2 regions of the Cellulomonas sp. P1_G12_2 genome follow, and region 1 is predicted to be linked to the other one. Evidence: predicted binding sites of a transcription regulator. Region 1 holds the regulator's gene; the other holds the start of a gene.

Region 1 (5,797 bases):
GACGACGGACCGTTCGGTGGCCATCTCGGCGCTGCGGCGGCTCGCCACGTCCGGCTAGCCTCGACCCGTCCCCGACCCAGAGGTGTGTGAGATGACCGAGAGCCTGGACATGGAAGACGTCGGCATGGCCCCGTCCCGGAGCGGCCGCCGTACGTCGAAGCTCGCGATCGTGGGAGCCGGTGCCGTCGGGTCGACGATGGCCTACGCCGCGTTGATGCGGGGGGCCGCTCGCTCCGTCGCGCTGTACGACATCAACGCCGCGAAGGCCGAGGCGGAGGCCCTCGACCTCGGCCACGGGATCCAGTTCATGCCCATGGCGCAGGTGGTCGGGTCCGACGACCTCGCGGTGTGCGCGGACGCGGACGTGGTGATGTTCACGGCGGGCGCCAAGCAGAAGCCCGGCCAGACGCGGCTGGACCTCGCGGAGGCGACCATCGGGCTCGTCCGCAAGGTCCTGCCGGCGGTCGTCGAGGTGGCGCCCGACGCGGTCTACGTCATGGTCACGAACCCCGTCGACGTGGTCACGTACGCCGCGCTGCAGATCTCGGGCCTGCCACCGTCGCAGCTGTTCGGGTCCGGCACCGTCCTGGACTCGTCGCGGCTGCGGTACCTCATCGCCCAGCACACCGGTGTCGCGGTGCAGAACGTGCACGCGTACATCGCCGGGGAGCACGGGGACACCGAGCTGCCGCTCTGGGGGTCCGCGAGCATCGGGTCCGTCCCGTTGCTCGAGTGGACGGGCACGGGGGGCAGCGGACCGCTCACCGCCGAGGTCCGCGACGGGATCGCCCGGGAGGTCGTCGAGTCCGCGTACCGGATCATCGAGGGCAAGGGTGCGACGAACTACGCGGTCGCCCTGGCGGGCTCGCGGATCATCGAGGCGATCGTGAAGGACGAGGGCCGGGTGCTGCCCGTCTCGTCGCTGCTCGACGACTACTACGGGATCAGCGACGTGTGCCTGTCGGTGCCGGCGATCGTCGGTGCGAACGGTGTCGGCGAGCGACTCCCGGTCCCGCTCTCCGACGAGGAGCTCGCGGGGCTGCGCAGCTCGGCGGACGCGGTGCGCTCCGTCGCCCGCCAGTTCGGCTTCTGACCGGCGCCACCCGATACCCGCACGCGCGTCGGGCCGCACCTCCCACGAGGTGCGGCCCGATCTGCGTGTCAGAGGCTGCGCAGCACGCTCACGACGCGGCCGAGGATCGTCGACTCGTCGCCCGGGATCGGGGAGTAGGCGGGGTTGTGCGGCATGAGCCAGACGTGGCCGTCGATGCGCTTGAGGGTCTTGACCGTGGCCTCGCCGTCGATCATGGCGGCCACGATCTCGCCGTTCTCCGCCACGGGCTGACGGCGCACCACGACCCAGTCGCCGTCGCAGATGGCGGCGTCGATCATGGAGTCGCCGACGACCTTGAGCAGGAAGAGGTCGCCGTCGCCGACGAGCTGGCGGGGGAGCGGGAACACGTCCTCCACCACCTGCTCGGCGAGGATCGGCCCGCCGGCCGCGATCCGGCCGACCACCGGTACGTAGGACGGGGCGGGCAGGCGCTCGCCGTCGCCCTGGTCGGGGAAGCTCGAGCGGCTGCCGTCCGGTGCCGTCCAGGTGCCGACGCCCCGCGAGTCGTCCGCGTGCACGACCTCGATGGCCCGCGGGCGGTTGGGGTCCCGTCGCAGGTAGCCCTTGCGCTCGAGGGCCATGAGCTGGTGCTTCACGCTGGACGGGCTGGTGAGGCCGACGGCCTCCCCGATCTCGCGCATGCTCGGGGGGTAGCCGCGGGACTCGACCGACGACCGGATGGTGTCGAGCACGAGCCGCTGGCGCGCGGTGAGACCGTCCGGTCCGGGCGCCCCGTCCGGGAGCGTGTGGATCGTCGCCAGGTCCTTCTCGGGCTGGGACGTGTCCCGTGAGTCCGTCACTGCGCTCCTCCTCCGTCCGGCGGCCGCCTCGCAGCACGCTCAGCCTTCTCCGCCTCGTCCAGCTCACGGTCGCGGTGTCCTGACCTGCGACGACGGGTGGTCCCGGCGTGCGTGTCAGTGCCTCGTGGTCCGCTTGTGCTGCACCGCCAGCCTAGGGATGTCGGGACCGAAGATCAAACATCTGTTCGATCGTGTCTCGACAGTGTCGCCGGATGCTGGTAGACATCGTACAAGCGTTCGACGAACAGGCGTTCGACGGGCGAGATCGACCGAGGCAGTACCCCGGGAGACCGGGCCGAGCAGGAACGAGAGACGTGATGAGCGCGATGGTGATGGGACCGGCGATGCCGAACCTGGTGCCGGCTCGGGTGCCCGGACACGGGGCGAGCCGCCGCGTGGCGACTGCCCGCGTCGCGCGTGCCGCGGTGCCGTCGGCGTCCCACCTCCGGTTGACCACGCGGGGACGGGCCGTCCTGTGGGCGCTCGCCGCCGTGGTCATCGCGGCGATCACCCTGCTCGGCACGCAGGCGGCGGCCGACGGTCCCACGGGGGCGCAGGAGGTCGTGCGCCACGTCGTGGCGCCCGGGGAGACGCTCTGGCAGATCGCGGAGTCCATCGCGGCGCCCACGCAGGACGTGCGCGACGTGGTGTTCGATCTCGTCCGCCTCAACGAGCTCCCGGACGCCGGACTGATGGCCGGTCAGGTCATCGTGCTCCCGGCCGACTGAGCGACGGCGAGCGCGCTCGGCGCCCGGCGGCGGAGGGGAAGTTCACCGTCAGGCGCAGACGCTCGCAGGCCGGACGCGCTGGTGCCACGCTCGGCACGGCGCGTCCCCACGAGGGGGGTCATCCGTGGATGACCCCCCTCGCGCATCCCCGCGCTCAGCCGCATCGGCACTACGCTCGCGGCGTGCCCGGCACCGATCTTGCGACGCCGGGACGCGTGGCCTAGCGTCACGCAGGCGTTCACGACGCGATCGCCGCCGGCAGTCGCCCGGCCGCCACGCGTCAGGCTCGAAGGGGATCACGGTGCACTGTCCGTTCTGCCGCCACCCGGACTCGCGGGTCGTCGACTCGCGGACGTCGGACGACGGGTCGACCATCCGGCGGCGCCGCCAGTGCCCCCACTGCAACCGCAGGTTCACCACGGTCGAGACCGCCAGCCTCTCGGTCGTGAAGCGCTCCGGGGCCACCGAGCCCTTCAGCCGCGAGAAGATCGCCGGCGGGGTCCGCAAGGCCTGCCAGGGCCGCCCGGTGAGCGAGGACGACCTCGCCCTGCTCGCGCAGAAGGTCGAGGAGACGCTGCGCAGCGCCGGCTCGGCCGAGATCGACGCGTACGAGATCGGGCTCGCCATCCTCGGCCCGCTCCGTGAGCTGGACGAGGTGGCCTACCTGCGCTTCGCCAGCGTCTACCAGGCGTTCGACTCCCTGGAGGACTTCGAGGCGGCGATCACGGTCCTGCGCGCGGAGCACGAGTCCGAGACCGACGGCGACGCCGACGAGCCGGTCGAGCCCTCGGGCGAGGACGTCCGGACCAGCTGAGCGGCACGCCGCCCGCTGCATCCTCGTCTGTCGGTGACACCACGTAGGTTCGTCGGGTGCTTCCTACCGATCTCGAGCTCCTCCACGTCCCCGGTGCCCCCGCCATCCTTCCGGACGGTTCCCGCGCCGTCGTCTCGGTCGTCCGACCGGACCTGACCGCCGACGAGTACGTCGGGCACCTCTGGTCCGTCGACCTCGACGGCGACAGCCCGCCCCGTCCGCTCACCCGCGGGCACCGCGACACGTCGCCGGACGTCAGCCCGGACGGTCGGTGGGTCGCCTTCGTCCGTGCCGAGCCTGAGGGCAAGCCGCAGGTGCATGTGGTCGAGGCCGCCGGGGGAGAACCGATCCGGCTGACCGACGCGCCTCTGGGCGCCTCCGAGCCGCGCTTCTCGCCCGACGGCACGCGGATCGCCTACCTGGCACGCGTGCCCGAGGAGGGGCGGTACGAGCCTGACGGCAAGCCGGGCTCCGAGGACCCGCGGCACATCACGGAGCTGAAGTACCGCTCCGACGGGATCGGGTTCTTCCGCGACCGCCCCCAGCACGCGTTCGTGGTCGACGTGCCCGCCGACGGCGAGCGACCGGCGACCGTGCCCGACCCGGTGCCTCTGACCTCCGGCGACATCGGTGTCGCCGGCGTGCGGTGGCTGCCCTCGGGTGAGGCTCTCGTGGGCGTCTCGTCCCGGCACGCGTCGCGCGAGGCGGACCTGCGCAGCGACGTGGTGCGCATCGACGCCTCCCCGGACGGGGATCCGGTGGCACCGGTGCCGCTCACGGACGCGGACGCGGGGAGCGTCCTCGGCGTCGACGCCGTCCTGCCCTCCTCGGACGGTTCCTGCCTCTGGCTGCTGGCCAGCGACCTCGGCCCTGCGGGCCGCGACTTCGTCGCCGCGCAGGTCGGCCTGTTCCGCCTGCCGCTGGACGGCGACGTCGCCGGTGGTGGGGTCGTGCGGCTCACGGATCCGGACCGGGACCAGCTCGCCGGCGTCGTCGTGGAGCTCGACGGCGATCCGCTGGTGGTGGTCGAGCGCCGCGGTGCCGCGCACCTGGTCCGGGTGGCGCCCGACGGCACGCAGGCGACGGTGGTCGGCGGGACGAAGGTGGTCGGCGGTGCTGCCGTGGCGGCGGGCACCGGACGCGTCGCCGTCACCGCAGCGACCCCGGAGTCGTCGGGCGAGGTGCTTCTCGTCGACACAGCCTCGGGTGCGACCCGGTCGCGCACGGACCTCGGTGCCTCGCTGCGCTCGACCGGCCGAGTCCGGGTGCCGACCGAGCTGGAGGCGACGGCCCCCGACGGCTACGCGGTGCACGGCTGGGTGGTGACTCCGGACGAGGGTCGCTACGGCGCCGGACCGCACCCGACGATCCTGATGATCCACGGCGGCCCGTTCGCGCAGTACACGCACGCGCTCTTCGACGAGGTGCAGGTGCTGGCGGAGGCCGGCTACGCGGTCGTGCTCGGGAACCCGCGCGGGTCGTCGGGCTACGGACGGGAGCACGGGCTCGCCATCCGGCACGGGTTCGGGACGGTGGACACGGACGACGTGCTCGCCCTGCTGGGTGCCGCCATGGTGGACCCTGCGCTGGACGGGGAGCGCGTGGGTGTCATGGGTGGCTCGTACGGGGGATACCTCACCGCCTGGCTGACCACGCGCACGGACCGGTTCGTGGCGGCGATCGTCGAGCGCGGGTTCCTCGACCCGGTGAGCTTCGTCGGGTCGAGCGACATCGGCTGGTTCTTCGGTCTGGAGTACCTCGGGGACGACGCCGACGGGGAGGGCGCGACGGCGCTGGCGGCCCAGTCGCCGATGGCGCACGTGGGACGGGTGCGCACGCCGACGCTGGTCATCCACTCGGAGCAGGACTGGCGGTGCCCGGTCGAGCAGGGCCAGCGCTGGTTCGTCGAGCTGAAGCGGCGGGGAGTCGAGGCGGAGCTGCTGCTCTTCCCGGGCGAGGGGCACGAGCTCACACGCTCGGGGAACCCCCGCCACCGGCAGGTGCGGTTCGAGCACGTGCTGCGCTGGTGGGCCGCGCACCTGCCCGTGGGCGGCTGAGTCAGCGGTCGCTCGAGCGCACGCCCCAGAGGTTGATCCCGGCGTCGACGGCGTGCGGCTCGACCGCGGCGAGCTCGTCGGCGGTGAGTGGCGGCAGCGCCACGGCCGCGAGGTTCTCGTCCAGCTGCGCGGTGGTGCGGGCGCCGACCAGCACGGACGAGACGCGTGGGTCACGCAGCACCCACGCGAGCGCCAGCTGGGGCAGCGTCCGGCCGCCGGCGCGGGCGATCGCGTCGAGCGCCCGCACGTGGTCGAGCGCCTCGTCGGTCAGCCACTCGGTGCGC
Region 2 (5,797 bases), on a different contig from region 1:
TGGTCGATCTCGCAGCGCGACGCAGGCTGCCGGCACCCCGGGAAGGTGCAGGTGACGTCGCGGGCGATGACGGTGCGGGTCAGGTCGGCGCCCGGCCGGTAGGTGGCGCTGCCGACCGCGCAGACCTGGCCGGTGGCGTCGGTCAGCACCCGGCGCCACGTGGCGTCCTGCGCCAGCTCGCGGGCGACCTCCGCGGTGATCGGACCGTACGACTCGAGGACCGCCGGGTTGTCGTCCACGCCCAACAGGGTGCTCGCCGCCACCGCGACCTGCAGGGAGACCCGCTGCCCGTGCCGGGTCGGCAGTGGCGTCCCGTCCGGGGTGGCCTGCCGGTCCAGGATGCCCGTGAACACATCGGCGAACGCGTCCGCGCGACGCTGGTCGACCGTGCGGTCGTCGCCGTCGACGGCGGCGTTCCCCGCGAGGGCGTCGACCGCCGTGAAGGCCGCGGTCGCGTGCTCGGCCGGCAGGTAGGCGCTGAGGAACGCCATCCCGTGCTCGGACAGGCGCATCGAGACCCAGCGATCGGCTCGCTCCTTGACGCGCCGCCGCTCCGCAGCCGCGGCGTCGGCACCGATCACGGCACCCCGCACGTGCCGAGCCAGCTGGGGCGCCGTGAGGTCCTGGGCGCGGTCGAGAGCGTCGGCGACCACCGCAGCCACGGTGCCGGGCTCCGCGGCGAGGGTCTCGGCGACGATCACGTCGACCTTGCGCGCGTCGACCGCACCCGCGGCCCACGCGTCCGCGAGCGCCGGACGGTCACCCGCGAACGACGCCCGCAGGACCAGGTCCCGAGCCAGCCGCCCCGTGCACACCAGCGCGCACGCCAGCTCGTCGCCGACCTTGGCCAGCGCGTCCGGCGTCCTCGCCTCCATCTCGCGGATGACGACGGCCTGCGCGGCCTGCGCCATGTTGAGCACCTGCTGCCACGCGGTGACGGCGTTGACCAGCTCGACGTCGGAGGCGTCCGCGACCGACACGGACTCGAGCCGGCCGGCGAGCTCGCTGAGCGTCAGGCCGGGGATCGGGAACGCCTCGACGTGCCTCAGGTCCAGCTCGGGCGACGGGCCCCAGTCGGAAGCCGGGGTGCGCGGGTCGTCGAGAAGCGCCGTCACCTCGCTACCTCCTGTCGATCCCTATCGGAATCGAACAAGTGTACGATCGACCGCCGACACTCGGCGGGCCATGATGACCGCACATCCGGTACCGCGTCAGGCGCTGATCACATCGCCGGCGCCGCCGTCACCTGGTCGGCCGGCGGGGCCTCGATCGTCACCGGGCCGCCCCAGTTGCTGAGCGTCATCTCGATGTGCGAGCCCATCATGTCCATCACGAGCTTGCGGGGCAGCTTGTCGTCCCCGACCCAGTACGTGTAGGTGATCTCCTTCGGCACCTCGACCCCGGCTGCGGCCGCGGCGGCGAACTGCTCCGCCGACGGGCCGGCCATCTTGCTGGTGTCGACCACCACGTCGTACGGCTGCGCGCTGACGCCGTCGAGCTGCTCGGCGGCTCCGGCCTTGGTGACGCTGACCAGGGCGGGGAGGATCTCCTCGAGGCTGTCGGTCGCGCTGGAGCCGGTCGTCTGCGAGAGCGACGCGGTCAGGGGGTTGCTGGTGTCGGTGGGGTCCAGCTGCCAGAACATGCCCCCGGTCAGCTCACCCATGTTGATGTACATCTGGCCGCCGACGATGCGCATCTCGATGGGCGCGGTCATCTGCGCGCTGCTCATCGTCATGGTCAGCTCGTTGCCGGCGTCGGTGACGCGTGCCTGGCCCTGAGCGGTCATGGAGGCGCCGGCGACGTCCGTGACCATCGTCGTGTCGTAGGTCTTCGCGGCCAGCATCGCCGTGGCGATGTCGCCCAGGTTGTCCGTGGTGAGCTCGAAACCGGCGGGCTCGACGACCGTCTCCTCCTCGACCGATGCGCCGACGGAGGACGTCGGTGCGGCCTCCGGCGCGGACCCTCCGCACGCGGTCAGCGACCAGGCGAGGACGGCGGCGGCCGGGACGACGAGCAGACGACGGGACACGCGCACGGGGGAACTCCCAAGGTGGAGGGCGGAGAGGGAACGAGGGGAAACCCTTCCATACCGGCGGGTGGTCCCGTGCCCGATCCACGCCTGCGCCTCAGCCCTCGCACAGCGACGGCACAGGCTCGCTCGGCTCAATGGAACCCGTCCCACTAGGAGGGTTCCCATGACTCAGTACGCGCTCCTCGCGCTCGATCTCGTCGCCATCAGCGTCCTCGCACTCGGCGTCTACTTCCCCCGGCACCGGCGGCGTGACCTCGTCGTCGCGTACCTCGGCGTCAACGTCGGCGTGCTGGCGGTGGCGACCGCCCTGGCGAGCAGCGCGGTGGGCGCCGGCCTCGGGCTCGGGCTGTTCGGCGTGCTGTCGATCATCCGCCTGCGCTCCACGGAGCTGACCCAGCACGAGGTGGCGTACTACTTCTCGGCGCTGGCGCTCGGGCTGCTGGGCGGGCTCGCGGTGACGCCGTCGGCCCTGAACGCCTCGCTGATGGTGATGGTCGTCGTGGTCATGGCGGTCGTCGACCACCCGCGGATGCTCCGGCAGTACCGGCAGCAGACGATGATCCTCGACTCGGCCATCACCGACGAGACCGCGCTCGCCGCGCACCTGGAACGCCTGCTCGGCGCCACGGTGCACACCGCGATCGTGCAGCGCGTCGACCTGGTCAACGACACCACCTGCGTGGACGTCCGGTACGAGCTGACCACGGCACGAGCCCGGGTGGCGGTGTCGGCATGAGCTTCGAGCCCATCGACCTCGTCGAGCTCACCGAGCGGGCGAGCCTGCAGACCCGGATCGACCGCAAGTACGTGGTCCCGGCGGACGCGGTCCCGGTGCTCCTGCGCGGCGTCGAGCCCGGTGCACGCATCCTCGAGATCGGCGACCAGCGCGACTTCGCCTACGAGTCGGTCTACTTCGACACCCCCGACCTCACTAGCTACCTCGGGGCGGCCCACCGTCGCCGGCGGCGGTTCAAGATCCGCACGCGCACCTACGTGGACTCCGAGCTCTGCTGGGTCGAGGTGAAGACCCGCGGTCCGCGCGGCAGCACGGTCAAGACGCGCCTGCCGTACGACCCGGACGACCGCGACACCCTGACCGACGAGGGCCGCCGGTTCGCCGACGACGTCCTCGACAACGCCGGGCTCTACAGCCCGACCCTGGTCAGCACATACCGCCGCTCGACCCTCTTCCTGCCGCGGACCCAGAGCCGCACGACCATCGACACCGGGCTGGTGTGGACGTCGGCCCTCACGGGCGGGTCGAGGGCGCTGCCGGACCGCGTGGTCATCGAGACCAAGACGGGCTCCACGCCCTCCTCCACCGACCGCCTCCTGTGGCGGCACGGCCACCGCCCGGTCCGCATCTCCAAGTACGGCACCGGCATGGCCGCCCTGCACGCCGACCTCCCCCACCACCCGTGGCGCCGCGTCCTCGACCGGCACGTCACCCGTTAGGAGCACACCCCATGCGACGCCTCACCCCGAAGTTCCTCGTCCCCGCCGCCCTCGTCGCGGCCCTGCTGGCCGGCTGCACTGCGACGGCCGACGCCGCGGACAGCACCGACTCGAGCACGACCGTCACCACGACCTCCGACGCGAACGTCACCGTCGAGCAGGCGATGGCCGCCAACACGGCCCCGTCCGACGTCGACCTGGAGGCCTCGTCGGACGAGGTCGCGGTCGACCTGGACGACCCGACCGCGACCGACGGCGTGACCGTCGACGGCAGCACGATCACGATCACCGCCGCCGGCACCTACCGGCTGAGCGGCACGCTCGCCGACGGCTCCGTCGTCGTGAACACCACCGACGACGGCGTGGTCCACCTGATCCTCGACGACGCCGCCCTGGCCAGCTCGACCACCTCCCCGCTGCAGGTCCTCGACGCCGACCAGGTGGTGGTCCACCTCGAGGGCGACAGCACCCTGTCCGACACCACCGCCTATGCGGACACCGACGACGCGAGCGCGGCCCTGTTCAGCAGCGCGGACCTCACGATCACCGGCGACGGCTCCCTGACCGTGGCCGGCAACGCGAACGACGGGATCGCCGCCAAGGACGGCCTCGTCATCGCGGGCGGCACCATCACGGTCGACGCGGTCGACGACGGCATCCGCGGCAAGGACTACCTCGTGGTCTCCGGCGGCACGCTCGACGTCACGGCGGGCGGCGACGGCCTGAAGTCCGACAACGACGAGGACGAGACGCTCGGCTACGTGGAGATCACCGGCGGCGACGTGACGATCGCGGCGGGTGACGACGGCATCGCCGCGCAGACCGACGTGATCGTCGCGGACGGCACGGTGGCCGTCGTCGCAGGCGGCGGCAGCGGGACCGCGGTCGCGGAGGACGCCTCCCCCAAGGGCATCTCCGGCACGGTGTCCGTGGTGGTCGGCGGCGGGCAGCTGCTGATCGACGCGGCCGACGACGGGATCGGCTCGGACGGCGTCGTCAGCATCGCGGGCGGCTCCCTGACCATCGACGCGGGCGACGACGGCGTGCACGGCGACCAGGCGCTCCAGATCAGCGACGGCACCGTCGACATCACCGGATCGAACGAGGGTCTCGAGGCCGGCCTCATCACGATCGGCGGCGGGGACATCTCCGTGGTCGCCAGCGACGACGGCGTGAACGCCTCCGACCCGGACGCGACGGGCGAGCAGGCGGCCCCCGGCGGGACCGCGAGCACCGACGTCGGCCTGACCATCACCGGCGGCACGATCGTCGTCGACTCCGAAGGCGACGGGCTCGACGCCAACGGGTTCTTCACCATGACCGGCGGCACGGCCGTCGTGAGCGGCCCGACGAACGACGGCAACGGCGCACTGGACGTGGACGGCGCGTTCGACGTCTCCGGCGGCACGATCCTCGCGGCCGGCGCGTCTGGGATGGCGATGACGCCCGGTGCCGAGTCCGCGCAGTCGTTCGTCGCCTTCACGTTCTCCTCGACGCAGCCCGCCGGCACGGTGGTCCACGTCCTCGACGCCGACGGGAACGAGATCGCCGCGTTCGAGTCGTCCAAGGACTTCACGTCGCTGGTCTACGCGTCGGCCGACATCGTCTCCGGGGACACGTACTCGGCGGCGACCGGCGGCTCGGTCAGCGGGGAGACGGTCGGCGGGCTCGCGCAGGCCGGCGACAGCAGCGGCTCCACGGTCGCGGCGACCGGCACCGCCGGTGAGGCGATCGCGGGGATGGGCGGCGGCGGCGGCCAGGGCGGCCCCGGCGGCGGCGGTCGACCGGGCACGCGCCCGTGACCTCCGAGCTCAGCGCTGCGGCCTGACGATCTTCGCGACGAGCTCGGGGGTGCACCCGACCGCCCGCGCGATCGACCGGTAGGACCACTCGCCAGACAGGTGGAGGGAACGCACGAGAGCGTCTCGCTGCTCACGATGCTGAGCAGCGAGACGCTCTGCGTCCTGGGCCGCGCGATGGTGCTCGCGCGCCTGCTGGGCCCTACTGTCCACGCGCGAAGTCGCCGATCAGACCGGGGACGGCCGAGTCGAAGCCGGCCACGTCGAGCATCCCCGCATCGGTCGGGTCGGCGATCGAGAACCCTGTGGACGTCATGCCCACGACGACCAGCCGCGCCGGGATCCCGGTGGCGTCCCGGTACCGCTGCAGGGCCTGGAACGGGTGGACCTCCCCGTGCCACGTCTCGTTGTCCGTGTAGACGACGAACGTGTCGATGGCGAGGCCCGCCTCCAGCGCGTGGAGCATCGGCAGCGCGCAGTCCGTCGGACCGAACGGCAGGTTCGCCGTGGT

What was found. The regulator LexA, encoded in region 1, represses DNA repair genes until DNA is damaged. The targets are predictions, from matches to a motif close to TCGAACANNTGTTCGA.
Region 2: the regulator LexA is predicted to act here: its motif matches at 1,146-1,161, upstream of AC1DXT_RS01965 (HNH endonuclease signature motif containing protein).

The regions. Positions count from the first base shown of each region.
Region 1 is NZ_JBFUBX010000009.1:91,691-97,487, forward strand. Features, by position in the region: gene AC1DXT_RS19660 (ATP-dependent DNA helicase) at 1-58, shown strand, start outside; gene AC1DXT_RS19665 (L-lactate dehydrogenase) at 92-1,093, shown strand; gene lexA (transcriptional repressor LexA) at 1,162-1,914, opposite strand; gene AC1DXT_RS19675 (LysM peptidoglycan-binding domain-containing protein) at 2,232-2,642, shown strand; gene nrdR (transcriptional regulator NrdR) at 2,944-3,456, shown strand; gene AC1DXT_RS19685 (S9 family peptidase) at 3,513-5,513, shown strand; gene AC1DXT_RS19690 (aldo/keto reductase) at 5,515-5,797, opposite strand, start outside.
Region 2 is NZ_JBFUBX010000001.1:386,318-392,114, reverse strand. Features, by position in the region: gene AC1DXT_RS01965 (HNH endonuclease signature motif containing protein) at 1-1,115, opposite strand, end outside; gene AC1DXT_RS01960 (SCO4651 family lipoprotein) at 1,223-2,035, opposite strand; gene AC1DXT_RS01955 (DUF4956 domain-containing protein) at 2,196-2,768, shown strand; gene AC1DXT_RS01950 (polyphosphate polymerase domain-containing protein) at 2,765-3,487, shown strand; gene AC1DXT_RS01945 (carbohydrate-binding domain-containing protein) at 3,499-5,289, shown strand; gene AC1DXT_RS01940 (TROVE domain-containing protein) at 5,489-5,797, opposite strand, start outside.